DNA from 4 places in the Pseudomonas sp. FBCC-B545 genome. Region 1 is predicted to be linked to each of the others. Evidence: predicted binding sites of a transcription regulator. Region 1 holds the regulator's gene; each other region holds the start of a gene.
The links. The regulator FliA, encoded in region 1, starts transcription of late flagellar genes. The targets are predictions, from matches to a motif close to CTAAAGTTTNNNNNNNNNNNGCCGNTAA.

Region 2: NMB39_RS28075 (methyl-accepting chemotaxis protein) is a predicted target of FliA. The motif match lies at 3,102-3,129, and genes of this name have one in related genera.
Region 3: NMB39_RS15610 (methyl-accepting chemotaxis protein) is a predicted target of FliA. The motif match lies at 2,979-3,006, and genes of this name have one in related genera.
Region 4: NMB39_RS22980 (flagellar protein MotY) is a predicted target of FliA. The motif match lies at 1,749-1,776, and genes of this name have one in related genera.

What each region holds. Positions count from the first base shown of each region.
Region 1 covers NZ_CP101441.1:1,867,668-1,872,941, forward strand. The annotation lists gene flhF (flagellar biosynthesis GTPase FlhF) at 1-392, shown strand, start outside; gene fleN (flagellar synthesis regulator FleN) at 498-1,331, shown strand; gene fliA (RNA polymerase sigma factor FliA) at 1,328-2,068, shown strand; gene NMB39_RS08735 (chemotaxis response regulator CheY) at 2,235-2,609, shown strand; gene NMB39_RS08740 (protein phosphatase CheZ) at 2,628-3,416, shown strand; gene NMB39_RS08745 (chemotaxis protein CheA) at 3,428-5,274, shown strand, end outside.
Region 2 covers NZ_CP101441.1:6,129,028-6,134,301, reverse strand. The annotation lists rRNA gene NMB39_RS28090 (23S ribosomal RNA) at 1-2,473, shown strand, start outside; rRNA gene rrf (5S ribosomal RNA) at 2,631-2,746, shown strand; rRNA gene rrf (5S ribosomal RNA) at 2,856-2,971, shown strand; gene NMB39_RS28075 (methyl-accepting chemotaxis protein) at 3,241-5,121, shown strand; gene NMB39_RS28070 (SRPBCC family protein) at 5,161-5,274, opposite strand, start outside.
Region 3 covers NZ_CP101441.1:3,337,524-3,342,797, forward strand. The annotation lists gene NMB39_RS15585 (FMN-dependent NADH-azoreductase) at 1-259, opposite strand, end outside; gene NMB39_RS15590 (LysR substrate-binding domain-containing protein) at 385-1,293, shown strand; gene NMB39_RS15595 (MmcQ/YjbR family DNA-binding protein) at 1,290-1,646, shown strand; gene NMB39_RS15600 (DUF1294 domain-containing protein) at 1,635-2,018, opposite strand; gene NMB39_RS15605 (undecaprenyl-diphosphate phosphatase) at 2,015-2,845, opposite strand; gene NMB39_RS15610 (methyl-accepting chemotaxis protein) at 3,073-4,707, shown strand; gene pnuC (nicotinamide riboside transporter PnuC) at 4,915-5,274, shown strand, end outside.
Region 4 covers NZ_CP101441.1:4,944,829-4,950,102, forward strand. The annotation lists gene NMB39_RS22975 (argininosuccinate synthase) at 1-646, opposite strand, end outside; gene NMB39_RS22980 (flagellar protein MotY) at 776-1,684, opposite strand; gene pyrC (dihydroorotase) at 1,842-2,888, shown strand; gene rnt (ribonuclease T) at 2,885-3,556, shown strand; gene NMB39_RS22995 (peroxiredoxin) at 3,624-4,226, opposite strand; gene NMB39_RS23000 (bacterioferritin-associated ferredoxin) at 4,469-4,687, shown strand; gene bfr (bacterioferritin) at 4,888-5,274, shown strand, end outside.

The sequences.
Region 1 (5,274 bases):
CCAGCGATCCGGCGCTGCGCATGCAACTCGAAAGCCTGGCCGGGCGTGGCATCAAGTCGAAAAATTACCTGGTGCTTGCAACCACCAGCCAGAAACAGGTTCTTACCGCTGCTTACCACAGTTACAAGCGTTGCGGCCTGGCCGGTTGCATCCTCACCAAGCTCGATGAAACTGCGAGCCTGGGCGAAGTGTTGAGCCTGGCCATCAGCCATGAATTACCGGTCGCCTACCTGACCGACGGGCCGCGGATCCCGGATGATCTGCATCTGCCGCGCCGTCATCAGTTGGTCAGCCGTGCCGTAAGTGTGCAAATGCAAGAAGAGCCTAGCGAGGAAGCGATGGCCGATATGTTCGCCGACCTTTACCACCACCCGGCTAAACGGGTCGGTTAAGGCAGGATGAACACCGTGAAATGTACCTACATCGATGGTCTGCAAGCGATTCACGCGGCCAAGCCATGTAGCCTGCGTCTAAGCAAGACAAGGTAAAGAAATAAAATGGGCAGCATGCATCCCGTACAGGTGATCGCGGTGACCGGCGGCAAAGGTGGCGTCGGCAAAACTAACGTGTCAGTGAATTTGTCCCTGGCCCTGGCAGAGCTTGGCCGTCGCGTCATGCTGCTGGATGCTGACCTGGGCTTGGCGAACGTGGACGTTCTGCTGGGGCTGACACCCAAACATACCCTTGCCGATGTGATCGAGGGCCGCTGTGAGCTGCGCGATGTGCTGCTCCAGGGTCCCGGTGGCATCCGCATCGTGCCGGCTGCCTCGGGCACCCAGAGCATGGTGCACCTGAGCCCCGCGCAGCATGCCGGGCTGATCCAGGCGTTCAGCGATATCGGCGACAACCTCGATGTGCTGGTGATCGACACTGCCGCCGGGATCGGCGAGTCGGTGGTCAGCTTCGTGCGCGCAGCGCAAGAAGTGCTGCTGGTGGTGTGCGACGAGCCCACTTCGATCACCGATGCCTACGCGTTGATCAAACTGCTTAACCGCGACTACGGCATGAACCGCTTCCGCGTGCTGGCCAACATGGCCCAAAGCCCGCAGGAAGGGCGCAACCTGTTCGCCAAGTTGACCAAGGTCACGGACCGCTTCCTCGATGTGGCTTTACAATACGTTGGCGCAGTTCCTTACGACGAGTGTGTGCGCAAGGCCGTGCAAAAGCAGCGTGCGGTCTACGAAGCGTTCCCTCGTTCCAAGTGCGCACTGGCGTTCAAGGCCATTGCCCAGAAGGTCGATACCTGGCCGTTGCCCGCCAACCCCCGGGGGCATCTGGAATTTTTCGTCGAGCGTTTGGTGCATCAGACGAGCGCAGGACCGGTGCTATGACATCCAGCGGCTACAACCTTTACAAAAAGTCGGCACGTGACAGCCAGGGCGAATTGATCGAGCGTTACGCGCCCCTGGTCAAGCGCATTGCCTATCACCTGTTGGCGCGCCTGCCGGCCAGTGTGCAGGTCGAGGACTTGATCCAGGCCGGCATGATCGGCCTGCTCGAAGTGTCGACCAAATACGACGCGAGCAAGGGTGCGAGTTTCGAGACGTATGCGGGCATCCGTATCCGTGGCGCGATGCTCGATGAAGTGCGTAAAGGGGATTGGGCGCCGCGTTCGGTACACCGCAATACGCGCATGGTCAGTGATGCAATTCGTGCAATTGAAGCAAAAACCGGTCGTGACGCTAAAGATCATGAAGTTGCGGCCGAACTCCAATTGAGTCTCGACGATTATTACGGGATTTTGAACGATACCTTGGGCAGCCGCCTGTTCAGTTTCGACGACCTGCTGCAGGACGGCGAACACGAAGGGCTGCACGAGGACGGCGCGAGTGCACATCTCGAACCGTCTCGCGACCTGGAAGACGAACGTTTCCAGAGCGCGTTGGCGGACGCGATTGCCAATTTGCCGGAGCGTGAGCGCCTGGTACTGGCGCTGTACTACGACGAAGAGCTGAACCTCAAGGAAATCGGTGAGGTGCTGGGGGTCAGCGAATCGCGTGTCAGCCAGTTGCATAGCCAGTGCGCGGCCCGCTTGCGGGGGCGATTGGGAGAGTGGCGCGCGCGCTGACAGGCAGTGTGGGGACACTGCAGACGCTACCGTGAAGCCGCAAGGTTCGCGGGCTCGTACCGTGGTGCCCTGGGCAGTCCTTTTTGTGTAACGCCTGTTGATTGAAATGGCGCGTCCAGGTGCTGGGCGCGTTTAAGACTGCTTGGAGGTCGAATTGGACAAGAACATGAAAATCCTCATCGTTGATGACTTCTCAACGATGCGGCGGATCATAAAAAACCTGTTGCGTGACCTTGGGTTCACCAACACGGTCGAGGCGGATGATGGCATCACGGCGATTCCGATCCTCAACAGCGGAAGCATCGATTTTCTGGTAACCGACTGGAACATGCCGGGCATGACCGGTATCGATCTGCTGCGCCATGTACGTGCCGATGAAAAACTGCGCAGCCTGCCTGTGCTGATGGTGACCGCTGAAGCCAAGCGTGAACAGATCATCGAAGCCGCCCAAGCCGGGGTCAACGGCTACGTGGTCAAGCCATTCACTGCACTGGCCTTGAAAGAGAAGATTGAAAAAATCTTCGAACGCATCGGTCATTGATGCTGCCACGGGGGAGCTATGGAGCATAACGAATCATCGCAGGCCGACTTCGAGTCGACCCTGAAAAAACATGCTCACCGCTTGGTCGACAGCCTGGAAAAAGGCCAGTTCGCCGATGCGGTGCAGTTGATCCATGAGCTTAACCAGACCCGTGATCGCGGCCTGTACCAGGAAGTGGGCAAGCTCACACGCGAGCTGCACAGTGCGATCGTCAATTTTCAGATTGACCCGCGCATGCCCCAGGCCGAAGAGATTTCGCAAATCACCGACGCTACCGAACGCCTGTCCTATGTGGTCAGGCTGACCGAGGCGGCGGCCAACCGCACCATGGACCTGGTGGAAAACGCCACGCCGCTGGTCAACGGCATGACCAGCGAAGCCCAGGCCTTGAGCGTTGACTGGGGCCGCTTCATGCGCCGCGAAGTGGGGGCTGAAGAGTTTCGGGAATTGGCCCGTCGGGTCGAGGGTTTCCTGTCGCGCAGCGAACAGGAAAACCGCACGGTGGCCAGCAACCTCAACGACATCCTGCTGGCCCAGGATTACCAGGACCTCACCGGCCAGGTGATCAAGCGCGTGACCCAGTTGGTCACCGAAGTGGAAAGCAACTTGCTCAAATTGGTGCTGATGGCCGGCCAGGTCGACCGTTTTGCCGGCATCGAGCATGACCGCGAAGCGATCCTCTCGGAAAAAGATCCACAAAAACATCTCGCCAAGGGTGAAGGTCCGCAGATTCATGCCGATAAACGTGAAGACGTTATGTCAGGTCAGGATGACGTAGATGACCTGTTATCCAGTTTAGGCTTCTAAGGAGCACACCCATGAGCTTCGGCGCCGATGAAGAAATCCTTCAGGATTTCCTTGTAGAGGCCGGCGAAATTTTAGAGCAACTGTCCGAGCAACTGGTCGAGCTGGAAAGCCGACCGGATGATGCGAACCTGCTCAATGCAATTTTTCGCGGTTTTCACACTGTAAAAGGGGGCGCCGGCTTCCTCCAGCTCCATGAGCTGGTGGAGTGCTGTCACATCGCCGAGAACGTGTTCGACATCCTGCGCAAGGGTGAGCGGCAGGTCGACTCGGAACTGATGGACGTGATTCTAGAAGCACTGGATGCGGTCAACGGCATGTTCAGTGAAGTGCGCGAACGTGCGCCGATCACGGCGGCCACTCCGGAACTGTTGGCGGCCCTGGCGCGCCTGGCGGAACCGGCCGCGGCTGCGCCGGTAGCACAAGCTGAGCCGGAACCAGTGGTGGAGGCCGAGGCGGATGTGACCGACAGCGAGTTCGAACAGCTGCTCGATTCGCTCAATGCGGTCAAGGCCGAAGCCGAAGCCCCGGCGGCGCCTGTCGCCACGCCGACCAGCGAAGACATTACCGACGCAGAGTTTGAATCCCTGCTTGACCAGTTGCATGGCAAGGGTCAGTTCGCGGCCGATGCCGTGGCACCCGCTGCGCCAGAAGCACCGGCTGCCAGCGCCAGCACCGACATTACCGATGATGAATTCGAGGCACTGCTCGACCAGCTGCATGGTAAAGGCACGTTTGTAGCCGAAGCCCTGCCGGAAGTCGCCGCCACTGCTGCCACTGCCACTGCCGCCGCAGCTCCAGCGGCTCCAGCGGCCAGCAGCGCCGCACCGGCCGGCGACGGACTGATCTCCGATCACGAGTTCGAAGCCTTGCTGGACGAGTTGCATGGCAAAGGCAAGTTCACCGAGGTAGCCCCGGCTGCCGCGGCTGCGGTCGCCGCCGCACCGGTTGCCGCCAAAGCTGCCGCGCCGGTCGCCAAGCCAGCCCCAGCCGCTGCCCCAGCCGCTGCCCCGGCACCTGCGCGTGCAGCGGCGCCGGCGGTGGCGGAAAAGCCCGCCAGTGAAGCCGAAACCACCGTGCGCGTCGACACCGCGCGCCTGGACGACATCATGAACATGGTCGGCGAGCTGGTGCTGGTGCGTAACCGCCTGGTGCGCCTGGGCCTGAACAGCGGCGACGAAGCCATGCAGAAGGCCGTGTCGAACCTCGATGTGGTCACCGCTGACTTGCAGACCGCCGTGATGAAAACACGGATGCAGCCGATCAAGAAAGTCTTCGGCCGTTTCCCGCGCCTGGTCCGCGACCTGGCACGCCAGCTCAAGAAAGAAATCAACCTGGAACTGGTGGGCGAAGAAACCGACCTCGACAAGAACCTGGTCGAGGCCTTGGCCGACCCGCTGGTCCACTTGGTGCGCAACGCCGTCGACCATGGCATCGAAACCCCGGAAGAACGCGAAGCCTCGGGCAAGTCCCGCAACGGCAAAGTGATCCTGGCGGCGGAGCAGGAAGGCGACCATATCTTGCTGTCGATCACCGATGACGGCAAAGGCATGGACCCGAACATTCTGCGGGGCATCGCCGTCAAGCGCGGCGTGATGGACAAGGACGCCGCCGACCGCCTGACCGACACCGAGTGCTACAACCTGATCTTCGCCCCGGGCTTCTCGACCAAGACCGAGATCTCCGACGTGTCCGGCCGTGGCGTGGGCATGGACGTGGTGAAGACCAAGATCAGCCAGCTCAACGGCTCGATCAATATCTACTCGACCAAGGGCCAAGGCTCCAAGATCGTCATCAAGGTGCCGTTGACCCTGGCGATCATGCCGACCCTGATGGTGATGCTGGGCAACCAGGCGTTCGC
Region 2 (5,274 bases), 2.0 Mb from region 1:
AATACTACTGACTGACCGATAGTGAACTAGTACCGTGAGGGAAAGGCGAAAAGAACCCCGGAGAGGGGAGTGAAATAGATCCTGAAACCGTATGCGTACAAGCAGTGGGAGCCCACTTTGTTGGGTGACTGCGTACCTTTTGTATAATGGGTCAGCGACTTATTTTCAGTGGCGAGCTTAACCGAATAGGGGAGGCGTAGCGAAAGCGAGTCTTAATAGGGCGTCTAGTCGCTGGGAATAGACCCGAAACCGGGCGATCTATCCATGGGCAGGTTGAAGGTTGGGTAACACTAACTGGAGGACCGAACCGACTACCGTTGAAAAGTTAGCGGATGACCTGTGGATCGGAGTGAAAGGCTAATCAAGCTCGGAGATAGCTGGTTCTCCTCGAAAGCTATTTAGGTAGCGCCTCATGTATCACTGTAGGGGGTAGAGCACTGTTTCGGCTAGGGGGTCATCCCGACTTACCAAACCGATGCAAACTCCGAATACCTACAAGTGCCGAGCATGGGAGACACACGGCGGGTGCTAACGTCCGTCGTGAAAAGGGAAACAACCCAGACCGTCAGCTAAGGTCCCAAAGTTATGGTTAAGTGGGAAACGATGTGGGAAGGCTTAGACAGCTAGGAGGTTGGCTTAGAAGCAGCCACCCTTTAAAGAAAGCGTAATAGCTCACTAGTCGAGTCGGCCTGCGCGGAAGATGTAACGGGGCTCAAACCATACACCGAAGCTACGGGTATCACGTAAGTGATGCGGTAGAGGAGCGTTCTGTAAGCCTGTGAAGGTGAGTTGAGAAGCTTGCTGGAGGTATCAGAAGTGCGAATGCTGACATGAGTAACGACAATGGGTGTGAAAAACACCCACGCCGAAAGACCAAGGTTTCCTGCGCAACGTTAATCGACGCAGGGTTAGTCGGTCCCTAAGGCGAGGCTGAAAAGCGTAGTCGATGGAAAACAGGTTAATATTCCTGTACTTCTGGTTATTGCGATGGAGGGACGGAGAAGGCTAGGCCAGCTTGGCGTTGGTTGTCCAAGTTTAAGGTGGTAGGCTGAGATCTTAGGTAAATCCGGGATCTTAAGGCCGAGAGCTGATGACGAGTCATCTTTTAGATGACGAAGTGGTTGATGCCATGCTTCCAAGAAAAGCTTCTAAGCTTCAGGTAACCAGGAACCGTACCCCAAACCGACACAGGTGGTTGGGTAGAGAATACCAAGGCGCTTGAGAGAACTCGGGTGAAGGAACTAGGCAAAATGGCACCGTAACTTCGGGAGAAGGTGCGCCGGTGAGGGTGAAGGACTTGCTCCGTAAGCTCATGCCGGTCGAAGATACCAGGCCGCTGCGACTGTTTATTAAAAACACAGCACTCTGCAAACACGAAAGTGGACGTATAGGGTGTGACGCCTGCCCGGTGCCGGAAGGTTAATTGATGGGGTTAGCTAACGCGAAGCTCTTGATCGAAGCCCCGGTAAACGGCGGCCGTAACTATAACGGTCCTAAGGTAGCGAAATTCCTTGTCGGGTAAGTTCCGACCTGCACGAATGGCGTAACGATGGCGGCGCTGTCTCCACCCGAGACTCAGTGAAATTGAAATCGCTGTGAAGATGCAGTGTATCCGCGGCTAGACGGAAAGACCCCGTGAACCTTTACTATAGCTTTGCACTGGACTTTGAATTTGCTTGTGTAGGATAGGTGGGAGGCTTTGAAGCGTGGACGCCAGTCTGCGTGGAGCCAACCTTGAAATACCACCCTGGCAACTTTGAGGTTCTAACTCAGGTCCGTTATCCGGATCGAGGACAGTGTATGGTGGGTAGTTTGACTGGGGCGGTCTCCTCCTAAAGAGTAACGGAGGAGTACGAAGGTGCGCTCAGACCGGTCGGAAATCGGTCGTAGAGTATAAAGGCAAAAGCGCGCTTGACTGCGAGACAGACACGTCGAGCAGGTACGAAAGTAGGTCTTAGTGATCCGGTGGTTCTGTATGGAAGGGCCATCGCTCAACGGATAAAAGGTACTCCGGGGATAACAGGCTGATACCGCCCAAGAGTTCATATCGACGGCGGTGTTTGGCACCTCGATGTCGGCTCATCACATCCTGGGGCTGAAGCCGGTCCCAAGGGTATGGCTGTTCGCCATTTAAAGTGGTACGCGAGCTGGGTTTAGAACGTCGTGAGACAGTTCGGTCCCTATCTGCCGTGGACGTTTGAGATTTGAGAGGGGCTGCTCCTAGTACGAGAGGACCGGAGTGGACGAACCTCTGGTGTTCCGGTTGTCACGCCAGTGGCATTGCCGGGTAGCTATGTTCGGAATAGATAACCGCTGAAAGCATCTAAGCGGGAAACTAGCCTCAAGATGAGATCTCACTGGGACCTTGAGTCCCCTGAAGGGCCGTCGAAGACTACGACGTTGATAGGTTGGGTGTGTAAGCGCTGTGAGGCGTTGAGCTAACCAATACTAATTGCCCGTGAGGCTTGACCATATAACACCCAAGCAATTTGACTACTCTAACGAGCATCAGATTGCGGTGTGTGAAGACGAAATGAACCGAAAGTTCGAAGCTCACAAAACACCGACAACTGTCACATACCCAATTTGCTGAAGCGAGGCCAGCTGGTCACGACTCAGTACCCGAATTTCTTGACGACCATAGAGCATTGGAACCACCTGATCCCATCCCGAACTCAGTAGTGAAACGATGCATCGCCGATGGTAGTGTGGGGTTTCCCCATGTGAGAGTAGGTCATCGTCAAGATTAAATTCCAAAACCCCTGTTTGCTAACGCAGACAGGGGTTTTGTTTATATAGAAACTCATGAATTTCACCGGCCCGTTGCCAACGCAACGGCCTGGTACACAGAATTTCTTGACGACCATAGAGCATTGGAACCACCTGATCCCATCCCGAACTCAGCAGTGAAACGATGCATCGCCGATGGTAGTGTGGGGTTTCCCCATGTGAGAGTAGGTCATCGTCAAGATTGAATTCCGAAACCCCTGTCTGCTAGCGCAGACAGGGGTTTTGTCGTTTAGGGCGACCCAAAACAACAATTCCGCTAACCAGCCGTCTGTCGGTTTCCTACGCTAAAAGAAGATGCTTCTCACAAATTCCTAAGATTTGCCGAAGTTTGGCCGAAACCCTGACGAGCCATGCGTGCACCGAAATAGAGCGACCGTAGAGTCCGCCTATCCCGTTACATGGAATGTTCCACTCGGCACGCTCACCCCTTTGGCAAAAGAAGTCGATGAAATGAATCTCAAGTTCAGTCATAAAATTCTGTTGGCCGCGTCAGGCGTCGTGGTTTTAGCCTTCGCGTTATTCACGCTGTACAACGACTATCTACAACGCAACACGATCAAGCAAAACCTGGCCTCGTCCATTCAACAATCCGGCGAACTCACTGCCAGCAGTGTGCAGAACTGGCTCAGTGGTCGCATCCTGGTCCTCGAGAACCTGGCGCAGAACGTAGCTCATCAGGGCAATGCGGCCGACCTTCCCGGGCTGGTCGATCAGCCAGCGCTCACCTCCAACTTCCAGTTCACCTACGTGGGTCAGACCAACGGCGTGTTCACTCAGCGTCCTGATGCGAAGATGCCTGACGACTACGACCCTCGTCAGCGCCCTTGGTACAAGCAAGCGGTAGTAGCGGACAAAACCATGCTTACTCCGCCTTATATGGCGGCTGTGGGCGGCCAGATCGTGACAATTGCCATGCCTGTGAAGAAGAACGGCGAATTGTTGGGTGTTGTCGGCGGCGACCTGAGTCTGCAAACCCTGGTGAAGATCATCAATTCGGTAGACTTCGGCGGCATCGGCCATGCATTCCTGGTCAGCGGTGATGGTCAAGTCATCGTCAGCCCTGACCAGGACCAGGTGATGAAAAACCTCAAGGACATCTACTCTGGCAACAACGTACGCATCGAAAAGGTCAACCAGGACGTCGTCCTCAATCACCAGGATCGCATTCTGTCGTTCACGCCTATCAGCGGTTTGCCTGGCGCCGACTGGTACATCGGCCTGTCGATTGATAAAGAAAAAGCCTATGCCCCTTTGGGTAAATTCCGTACCTCAGCGTTGATTGCGATGTTGATTGCTGTCGTGGCCATTGCTGTGCTCCTGAGCTTGCTTATCCAAGTATTGCTGCGTCCGTTGACTACCATGGGCGTTGCCATGAAGGACATTGCCCAAGGCGAAGGTGATTTGACCCGCCGCCTAGACGTAACCAGCAAAGACGAATTCGGCGAAGTCGGTAGTGCGTTCAACCAGTTCGTCGAGCGGATCCACGCCTCGATTTCCGAGGTGTCTTCGGCAACACGGCAGGTGCACGATCTATCCCAGCGTGTAATGGCATCGTCTAATGCCTCGATCATCGGTTCCGACGAACAGAGTGCTCGCACCAACAGCGTCGCAGCTGCGATCAACGAACTGGGTGCCGCTACCCAAGAAATCGCGCGCAACGCCGCAGATGCTTCGCAGCATGCCAGCGGTGCCAGCGAGCAAGCTGACGATGGGCGTAAGGTGGTTGAGCAAACCATCCAGGCGATGTCGGAGCTGTCGCAGAAGATCAGCCTGTCCTGCACTCAGATCGAAACCTTGAATGCCAGTACCGACAACATCGGTCATATTCTTGATGTCATCAAAGGTATCTCCCAGCAAACCAACTTGCTCGCCCTTAACGCGGCGATCGAGGCTGCCCGTGCCGGCGAAGCCGGACGTGGATTTGCAGTGGTGGCTGATGAAGTGCGTAACCTGGCGCACCGTACCCAAGAGTCGGCAGAAGAGATCCACAAGATGATCACTTCCCTGCAAGTGGGGTCCCGAGAAGCAGTGACCACCATGAATGCCAGTCAGGTCTCCAGTGAAGAAAGCGTTGAAGTGGCCAACCAGGCGGGTGAGCGCCTGGTCAGCGTGACGCAGCGCATCGTTGAAATAGATGGCATGAACCAGTCGGTTGCGGCAGCAACCGAAGAACAGACCGCAGTCGTTGAAACCCTCAACGTTGACATCAACCAGATCAACCTGCTGAACCAGCAGGGCGTGGCCAACCTCAACGAGACGCTCAAGGACTGCGATGCGCTGTCCCAGCAGGCCAGTCGATTGAAGCAATTGGTCGATAGCTTCAAAATCTGAACCTGACTGCATCGGAGCGAGAGGCCTCGCTCCGACTGCTTAGCCAAGCATCCGGCGCACATTCTCCAACGCGCTGTCGGCGAACGTCTGTGCAAACTGTTCAAACTCAGCTTGAGTCGTTTCCTGCGGCTCGCCCACCAGCGTCCAGGTTGC
Region 3 (5,274 bases), 1.5 Mb from region 1:
CGGCAGCCAGGAATTCAGCCAGCGACGTTGCACTCAGTTCAGCCTCGTGTTTTTGCGCCGCATCGCGCAGTTCTTCGGCCGTACCCAATGCGCCCAGGGTGGCACCGGAGAAGTGGTTGATGCCTTCGCTGGCCAGGTCACGGTAAGTCACTTCCACGCCCGGTTCAGCCGCTTGCCACGCCTTGACCACACCGGCGCTGAGCTGGCGGGAAGCGGAGTTGTCGCCGAGGATGCTGGAATCGATATGCAGTAGTTTCATGGTGGATCTCCGAGGTGGGATCGACAGTGGCGATCAGATGGTGGTGATGCTACGCATGAAACCAATGGTCGATAAGCCAGCTAAAATGCGATAGTTTGTCCCACTGACAGGACAATAGGCCCAGCATGCAAGACCTCAACGACCTCTACTATTTCGCCAAAGTCGTCGAAGCCGGCGGTTTCGCTGCGGCCGGGCGGCTACTCGGGATTCCCAAGTCCAGGCTGTCACGGCGCATCGCCGAATTAGAAGAACGCCTGGGCGCCCGCCTGTTGCAACGAACTACCCGGCAACTGACGCTGACCGCCGTCGGCGAGCGCTACTTGCGCCATTGCCAGGCCATGTTGCTGGAAGCGGAGATGGCCGATGAGGCCGTGGCGAGCATGTCCAGCGAGCCCCGTGGGCGCCTGCGGGTCAGTTGCCCGGTGGGCCTGGCCCAACACATCCTGCCGGAACTGGTGGCCGGGTTTCTTGCCGCGCATCCGTTGGTGCAGTTGGATATGACCCTGGTCAACCGCCGCGTCGACCTGGTGGCCGAAGGCATTGACGTGGCCCTGCGCGTGCGCGAACTGGGCGATGAAGACCCGCTGCTGGTGACCAAGCGCCTGCGCCAGGCCCAGACCGTACTGGTCGCCAGCCCCGCGTTGATGCGTGAGCGGCAGGTACATACCCTCGACGACCTCAGGCAACTGCCCGTACTTGGTGCACTTGAGGCGGATCGCATGGTGCACCAGCGCATCCTCGACCCTCAGGGCAACCCCTACGACCTGGTGATGGAGGCCCGGCTGGGCATCGAAGACTTTATCGTGCGCAAGGCCAGCGCCATCATGGGTCTGGGCTTCACGGTGCTGCCGATGATGTATTGCGAGGAAGAACTGGCCAGTGGCCGCCTGGTGCAATTGCTGCCGCAATGGTCATTGCCGGGCGGCTGGTTGCAAGCCGTGTACCCGCATCGACGTGGTGTGTTGCCAGCCATCCGCGCCTGGATCGACTACCTGGAAGAAGGCTTCAAAGGCTGTGGAGACCGTTTGCTATGAGCCTGAGCGAAGCACAAGTCGCCGCGTTCTGCCTGGGCCTGCCTGGTGCGCGGGAAGACTACAAATGGGGCGGCGTGCGCGTGTTCTCGATTGCCGGCAACAAGATGTTCGCCCTGCAGAACCTGCGTGGTGAATCGCTGGCATTCAAAGTGGACAAGGACCTGTTCCTGGGCCACGTCGACCGCCCGGGCATCCACCCGGCGCCATATCTGGCCCGGGCACAGTGGATCATCATGAACACGCCCTACCCGCTGGGCGCCGACGAGCTGCGCGGCCTGTTGCAGCGCTCCCACCAACTGGTGGTGAGCAAGCTGCCCAAGCGCACGCAGATTGGCCTGTTGCTAGAGGATTGACAGCAACGTGCCGCCCAGGAACAGCTGGTCCAACCAGAACACCTGGTGCAACAGCACGATCACCCAGAACAGCACTTGGTAGGACACCTTGCGCGTCTTGTGCCGGAACACCTGCTGGGCGATCAACGCCCCCGGCCAACCGCCCGCCAGCTCGACGGCATGCAGGATGTTTTCCGGGGTGCGCCAGCCTTCGGTCTGGGCCTTGCGCTTGTCGCTCCAGTACAGGAAAAACGCCACCACGCTGACCAGCCCATACGCCGCCAACGGGATCACCGTCTCACCGCGATACCACAGCAACGCCGAGCCCAACAGCGGCGCGGCGCACAGCAGCGCAAAGATCAGCGCCTTCAGGCGTGGATGCTGGACGCTCATGGCTTGACTGCAGTCCAGTCGACCAAGCCGAACTGCCAAGTCGCCAGGATCACCAGGCCGAAGGCGATTCGGTACCAGGCAAACGCCGCGTAGCTGTGGCTGGCGATGAATTTGAGCAACGCCTTGACCGCGATCATCGCGAAGATGAACGAGGTGACAAAGCCAATGGCGAACACCGGCAGGTCGGCCGGCTGGAACAGGTCACGGTATTTGTAGCCCGAGTACACCGCGGCACCGACCATGGTCGGCATGGCCAGGAAGAACGAAAATTCGGTGGCGGTCTTGCGCGACAGGCCGAACAGCAGGCCGCCGATAATCGTCGCACCGGAGCGCGAAGTACCCGGGATCATCGCCAGGCACTGGGCCAGGCCAACCTTGAGGGCGTCTTTCCAGGTAATGTCATCCACGGTTTCAGCGCGCACCGCATGCTGGCGGCGCTCGGCCCACAGCATGATCACGCCACCTACCACCAGGGCGGTGGCGACGGTGATCGGGTTGAACAGGTAGTGCTTGATCAGGTCGGCAAAAATCACCCCCAGTACCACCGCCGGCAACACGGCAATGATCAGGTTGACGGTGAAGCGCCGGGCCTTGGGCTGGGTCGGCAGGCCGATGACCACGTCGAGGATCTTGCGGCGAAACTCCCAGACCACCGCGAGGATCGCGCCGAGCTGGATGATGATATTGAAGGCTTCGAAACGTTCGCCGCCGAAATTGATCAGGTCGGCGACGATGATCTGGTGGCCGGTGCTGGAGATCGGCAGGAACTCCGTCAGCCCCTCGACGATGCCGAGAATCAATGCCTGTATGGCGGTCCAAAAATCCATGCTGTCTCCAAAGGTCACGCGCGTGGCATGCCTCTTAAGTTTTTTTAAAGTTCACTGACGACGAGCGCACTCAAGCGCCCGCGGTTGATTCTCAACGCCGGTCTGCAAAAATTCCGTGAAAAATCAGGCAGTACTCAGGTTTTCCGATTCCGGGCCGAAAGCCTATCAGACACGCCGGAAATCTCGAAGCAGCACCACAATTATAAAGAGCATGGAGTGACAGGACGATGAACAGTTTGCGCAGCATGTCGATCAGCCGCCGCCTTTGGCTGATCCTGATAGTCGCCGTGTTGATGCTGTTGGCCTTGGGGTTGCTGATGCTCAACCAGATCCGTGGCGACCTTTACCAGGCCAAGCGCCAACAGACCCAGCATGTGGTGCAGACCGCCAGCGGCGTGCTCAGCTATTACCAGAACCTGGAAAAGACCGGCGTACTGACCCGCGATACCGCGCAGCAGCAAGCCCTCAGCGCAGTGCGCGGGCTGCGCTATGACCACGATGATTACTTCTGGATCAACGACCTCACCCCCGTGATGATTATGCACGCGGCCAACCCCAAGCTCGATGGCCAGAATCTCTCGGCGATTCGCGACCCGGACGGCTTTGCCGTATTCAACGAGTTCGTGAGTCTGGCCAAGGCCAAGGGCGCCGGTATCGTCAACTACCGCTGGCCGAAACCTGGGGCCGAAGCACCGGTGGAAAAAACCTCGTACATCCAGCTGTTCGAACCCTGGGGCTGGATTATCGGCTCCGGCGTCTATGTGGATGATGTGCAGGCTGAATTCAACGCTCAGGTGTGGAAAGCCTCGTTCATTGTGCTAGGCATCGCGCTGGTCATGGGTCTGCTGGTATCACTGATTGCCCGCAGTATCGTGCAGCCGTTGCAGGCGGCCGTGAACGCCATGGGCAATATTGCCAGCGGCGAAAGCGACCTGACCCGCAGCCTCGACACCCACGGCAGCGACGAGCTCACCCAACTGGCCCGGCATTTCAACAGCTTCACCGCCAAGTTGCGCCAGGTGGTTGGCCAGTTGCAGGTATGCGCGACCGCCCTGGGCCAGTCGTCCACGGAGTTGGGCCACAACGCCAGCCAGGCCCACGACCGCAGCCAGCAGCAATCGCAGCAGATGGAGTTGGTGGCTACCGCTATCAATGAAGTCACCTACGGCGTGCAGGACGTGGCGAAGAATGCCGAACATGCCGCCAGCGAAATGCGCGATGCCCAAGCCCAGGCGCAACAGGGCCAGGTCAACATCGATGGCAGTTTGCAGCAGATCGACCAGCTCTCCAACACCATCAGCCAGGCCGTAGAGGTGATTCGCACGCTCTCCAGCGAAAGCACTCAGATTGGCGGCGTCCTCGAAGTGATCCGCTCCATCGCCGACCAAACCAACCTGCTCGCCCTGAACGCCGCCATTGAAGCCGCCCGCGCTGGCGAACAGGGCCGTGGGTTTGCGGTGGTCGCCGATGAAGTGCGCCTGCTGGCCCAGCGCACGCAGAAATCCACCGCCGAAATCCAGGCAATGATCGAGCGCTTGCAAGGCCACTCGGAAGCGGCGGTCAAGGTCATCAGCGACAGCCACAGCGCCTCGCAACTGACCATCGAGCAGGCCGGCCAGGCGGGGGCCAGCCTCACCGCCATCGGCCAGGCGCTGCACAACCTCAACGGTTTGAACGCCTCGATTGCCAGCGCCACCCTGCAACAGGCCCATGTGGTCGAAGATATCAACCAGAACGTCACCCAGGCCGCAGGGTTGTCCCACAGCACGGCGCTGGCGGCGGAACAATCCAGCGTGGCGAGTGGGCAGTTGCGTGGGCTGAGTGAGCAGCTTGATGGGTTGCTGCGCCAATTCCGAATCTAGCGCCGGCAACTTTGGGAGGGGCGGTGCGACGATTCGACTTGCTCCCGATTACGGTGGGTCAGTTGCAAATGAGCTGACTGATCCAACGTAAACGGGAGCAAGCCCCCTCCCACATTTTTGTACGATGTATGCCCATTGCACGCAAGTTTGAAGATCGCTGACCTCTAGGTACAATCACCGCCCTCTCCCACTTCCCAAGGATCCACCATGTCCGGGCTTGAACTGTTCGCCGCCGCCCTGGGGGTGATCGCTGTCTGGCTGACGGTCAAGCAGAACCCCTGGTGCTGGCCCATCGGCCTGGTAATGGTGCTGCTCTACACCTGGGTTTTCTTCGAGGTAAAACTCTACTCCGACATGCTGCTGCAGGTGGTCTACGCCGCGTTGCAAGTCTATGGCTGGTGGCAATGGACCCGCGCCGGCGAGGTCAGGCAGGGTCGCCAGGTCACCCGCCTGGGGGCACCTGCGATCATGACCAGCCTGGCCGTGGGCGCCGTTGGCAGCCTGTTGCTCGGCGCCGCCATGGCCCACTGGACCGACGCCGCACAACCATGGCTCGACGCGGCCCTT
Region 4 (5,274 bases), 3.1 Mb from region 1:
GAGCGTTCTCCGGGGAGACGGTCCATTTCCACATGTCTTCTTCGTGCTCGGTCCAGGTGTCTTCCAGCACGCCGCCTTCATAAGAGATGTGCAGCAGGTTGGCATCCATCGAGTACGGCGACTTCTTCTTGCCATGGCGTTCGATCGGAATGCCGTGCTTTTCAGCGTAGTCCATCAGCTTTTCACGGGACAGCAGGTCCCATTCACGCCAAGGGGCAATCACTTTTACCCCTGGCTTGAGGGCGTAGGCACCCAGTTCGAAACGTACCTGGTCGTTGCCCTTGCCGGTGGCGCCATGGGAAATAGCGTCGGCGCCGGTTTCGTTGGCGATTTCGATCAGGCGCTTGGCGATCAGCGGACGTGCGATAGAGGTACCCAGCAGGTACTCGCCTTCGTAGACAGTGTTGGCGCGAAACATCGGGAAGACGAAATCGCGGACGAACTCTTCGCGCAGGTCGTCAATGTAGATCTCTTTCACGCCCATGGCTTGCGCCTTGGCACGTGCAGGTTCGACCTCTTCGCCCTGACCCAGGTCAGCGGTGAAGGTCACCACTTCACAGTTATAAGTATCCTGCAGCCACTTGAGGATCACCGAAGTGTCCAGGCCGCCGGAATACGCGAGAACGACCTTGTTTACGTCGGCCATGCCATCACTCCACGGGTTTGTACGGAAAGGCGTCGATTCTACCGATCAAAACCGTGAAATTACAGGGGCGCGACAGCAAATGAAGATAAAGCGACAGATTATGTCGAGTGGGCGACCGATGGTCGCACCTTATGATGTGGCGGCAGGATTGCTCGGCGCAGTGGCCTGGGATGCCGGTTTCTCGGGGGCCGCTACCCGCTCAAGCTGGATATTCACACGACGGTTGCGGGCGCGGTTGGCCGCATTGGTGTTGGGCGCCAAAGGATAGCTTTCGCCATGAAACCGCAGGGTGATCTGCGATTCCGCGATGCCGTTGGCCTTGAAATAGTCCATCACCGCCAGGGCGCGCCGGCGCGAGACATCGCGATTGGTCAGTCGGTTGCCACTGTTATCCGAATGGCCGTTCAACTCGACGTGATTGACCGTGGGGTCGGCTTTCATGAATGCAAGAATCACCGACAGCTTCTTCTTGGCAGCCGCGTCCAGTTCGATGCCGCCACCGGGGAAGCCGACTTCAGTCTGTTTGACCTGGTCATAATTCATTGGCAGCAGCTTGGTGGTGCACAACTGATAGTCGCTGTAGGCCTTGTTGAACTTCACCGGCAGCAGGCGAATTTCCGAATAACCACCCTCACGTCCGTAATGCCGCACGGTCGGGCTACGCCCCTCGAGCAAGCCGGTGAACAGACGCCCGGCCTGGGCTTGGGAGCTGTTGAACAATACGTCACCACTGCCGACCCGTACGGCGCCGAGGTTGATATCCCCTCGGCCCGGCTGCCAGGGCGCAGCAGCAGCCAACAAAGTCGCCGAACCTGCGCCGAACGAGCCGTTATAGGCCTTCAAGCGAAACGTCGCCTGCTCACCGGCGCGGCGCACGAATTCGCCGGAGCCGAAATCGGTGATCGGCTGGGTCAGGCGGCACTCGAACTGGTCACCTTCTACCTTCCACTCAATATTCTCCAGGCGGGTCTGGAACGTGAGGGCCATCGCAGGCAGGCTGGCGAACACACTGAGCAGGGCTAGATAATGCTGGCGCACGGGAAGGCTCCACTGGTTTCTACAACACTTCAAAGCGTCATACATCGTTAAGGCATACCCGGGAATATCGGTCGCATCCGGCAAAACTTGATAGCGAGTGCCTGCAAGAGTCTTTTCCGGTAGCATTCCCACCAGATTGACCCGCCTGGAATCCCCAATGTCCGACCGCCTGACCCTGCTGCGTCCCGACGACTGGCATATTCATCTTCGCGATGGTGCTGCGTTACCCCAAACCGTGGCCGATGTGGCGCGCACGTTTGGCCGTGCCATCATCATGCCTAACCTGGTACCTCCGGTGCGCAATGCCGCAGAAGCCGACGCCTATCGCCAGCGCATCCTCGCTGCACGACCGGCCGGCAGCCGCTTCGAACCGTTGATGGTGCTCTACCTGACCGACCGCACCCAGCCTGAAGAAATTCGTGAGGCCAAGGCCCGCGGCTTCGTGCACGCCGCCAAGCTGTACCCGGCCGGCGCGACCACCAACTCCGATTCCGGCGTGACCAGCATCGACAAGATCCTGCCAGCCATCGAAGCCATGGCCGAGGTGGGCATGCCGCTGCTGATCCACGGGGAAGTCACCCGTGGCGACGTGGACGTTTTTGATCGCGAGAAGGTCTTCATCGACGAGCACATGCGTCGCGTGGTCGAGCTGTTCCCGACCCTGAAGGTGGTGTTCGAGCACATCACCACGGCCGATGCCGTGCAGTTCGTCACCGAGGCTTCGGCCAATGTGGGCGCGACCATCACCGCCCATCACCTGCTCTACAACCGCAACCACATGCTGGTGGGCGGCATTCGGCCGCACTTCTACTGCCTGCCGATCCTCAAGCGCAACACCCACCAGGTGGCGTTGCTGGACGCCGCCACCAGCGGCAACCCGAAGTTCTTCCTCGGCACCGACTCCGCGCCCCATGCCCAGCACGCCAAGGAAGCCGCCTGCGGTTGCGCCGGTTGCTACACGGCGTTCGCCGCTATAGAGCTGTATGCCGAAGCGTTTGAACAGCGCAATGCCCTGGACAAACTCGAGGGCTTCGCCAGCCTCAATGGCCCGCGTTTCTACGGCCTGCCGGCAAATACCGACCGCATCACCCTGGTTCGTGAAGACTGGACCGCCCCTGCCAGCCTGCCATTCGGCGAGCTGACTGTTATCCCGCTGCGCGCCGGTGAAACACTGCGCTGGCGCCTGCTGGAGGAAAGCAAGTGAGTGAAGACCATTACGACGACGAACAAGAGCACAGTGGTGGCGGTTCCCGTCACCCGATGGCCGAGCGATTTCGCGGCTATCTGCCGGTTGTCATCGACGTAGAAACCGGTGGTTTCAATTGCGCCACCGACGCCTTGCTGGAAATCGCCGCTACCACTATCGGCATGGATGAACACGGTTTTGTGTTCCCGGAACATACCCACTTCTTCCGCGTCGAGCCATTCGAAGGCGCCAATATCGAAGCGGCAGCCCTGGAGTTCACCGGCATCAAGCTCGACCATCCGCTGCGCATGGCGGTGAGCGAAGAAGCGGCGCTGACCGATATCTTCCGCGGTGTGCGCAAAGCGCTGAAGGCCAATGGCTGCAAACGCGCGATCCTGGTGGGCCACAACAGCAGTTTCGACCTGGGCTTCCTGAATGCCGCCGTGGCGCGACTGGACATGAAGCGCAATCCGTTTCACCCGTTCTCCAGCTTCGACACCGCCACCCTTGCCGGTCTGGCGTATGGCCAGACCGTGTTGGCCAAAGCCTGTCAGGCGGCCGGTATCGACTTCGACGGCCGTGAGGCTCACTCGGCCCGCTACGATACCGAGAAGACTGCCGAGCTGTTCTGCGGCATCGTCAATCGCTGGAAGCAGATGGGCGGCTGGGAAGACTTCAGCGATTGAAGTTGAACCCCGCACATAAAAAAACCGGCCCTCTCAGGCCGGTTTTTTTGTGCCGTGAAACGGGCGCTTACAGCTTGCCAGCGTTCTCGGTCAGGTAAGCAGCAACACCTTCTGGCGAAGCGTTCATGCCCTTGTCGCCTTTTTTCCAGTTGGCAGGGCAGACTTCACCGTGCTCTTCGTGGAATTGCAGGGCGTCGACCAGGCGAATGAGCTCTTCCATGTTACGACCCAGCGGCAGGTCGTTGATGATCTGCGAGCGAACGACGCCCTTGTCGTCGATCAGGAACGCGCCACGGAAGGCCACGCCGCCTTCGGATTCAACGTCGTAGGCCTTGGCGATGTCATGCTTCATGTCGGCAGCCATGGTGTATTTGACTTTGCCGATGCCGCCATCATTGATGGCAGTGTTGCGCCAAGCGTTGTGGGTGAAGTGGGAGTCGATGGAAACAGCCACTACTTCTACATTACGCGCCTTGAAGTCGTCCATGCGGTGGTCCAGGGCGATCAGCTCCGAAGGGCAGACGAAGGTGAAGTCCAGCGGGTAGAAGAAGACCAGGCCGTATTTGCCTTTGATGGCTTCGGACAGTTTGAAGCTATCAACGATTTCGCCATTGCCGAGGACGGCTGGGACGTCGAAATCCGGGGCTTGTTTACCGACGAGTACGCTCATTGGATATCTCCTGATATGGGATGACGATTGAAGCAAAAGGACCGGTCGAGTCTGCCTGTAGAATCCGACAGAAACATGACGCAATCACGCTTCGTGAAGACCGTCCATCATACACTGAAAAAACCGTTCGTCAGCGCATGGGCAATGCGCGGCAGATCGTTGATGAAACTACTTTGACAATCATTCTCGTTAACATTAAGATCCATCGCACTTAAGCCTTAAACCCGCGACGGTTCTCCCTTATGTATGTCTGCCTCTGCACTGGCGTCACCGACGGACAAATCCGCGAAGCAATCTACGAAGGTTGCTGCAGCTACAAAGAAGTGCGTGAAACCACCGGCGTTGCCAGTCAGTGTGGTAAATGTGCGTGCCTCGCCAAGCAAGTGGTACGGGAAACCCTGACGCAGCTGCAAACAGCCCAGGCCGCGCTCCCCTACTCGACAGAATTTACACACGCCTGAAAAGGCTGTTTTAAAGAACCGGACCTAGTGTCCGGTTTTTTTATGCCTGTAATTCAATTAGTTAGCACCAAGACGCGGAACACAAACATTCTTATTCCGATTAATTTTCATTTATTATTCAATAACTTAGGTTTGACACTAGGATTTCCACCGCTCAGACTCTGCCCTATACACAGCTATTACAGGGCAGGACCCCAGTCATGAAAGGCGACATCTCAGTCATCCAGCAACTCAACAAAATCCTTGCCAATGAACTGGTCGCGATCAATCAGTACTTTCTGCATGCGCGCATGTACGACGATTGGGGCCTGGAAAAGCTTGGCAAGCGCGAATACAAAGAATCGATCAAGGCCATGAAGGACGCCGACGCGCTGATCAAGCGCATCCTGTTCCTGGAAGGCCTGCCGAACGTGCAGGACCTGGGCAAGCTGAACATCGGCGAGCATACCCAGGAAATGCTCAGCAGCGACCTGGGCTTTGAGCGCAAGAGCCATAGCGACCTCAAGGCCGCCATCGCCCATTGCGAAACCAAGGGCGACTTCGGCAGCCGTGAACTGCTGGAAGACATCCTGGAAGACCAGGAAGAG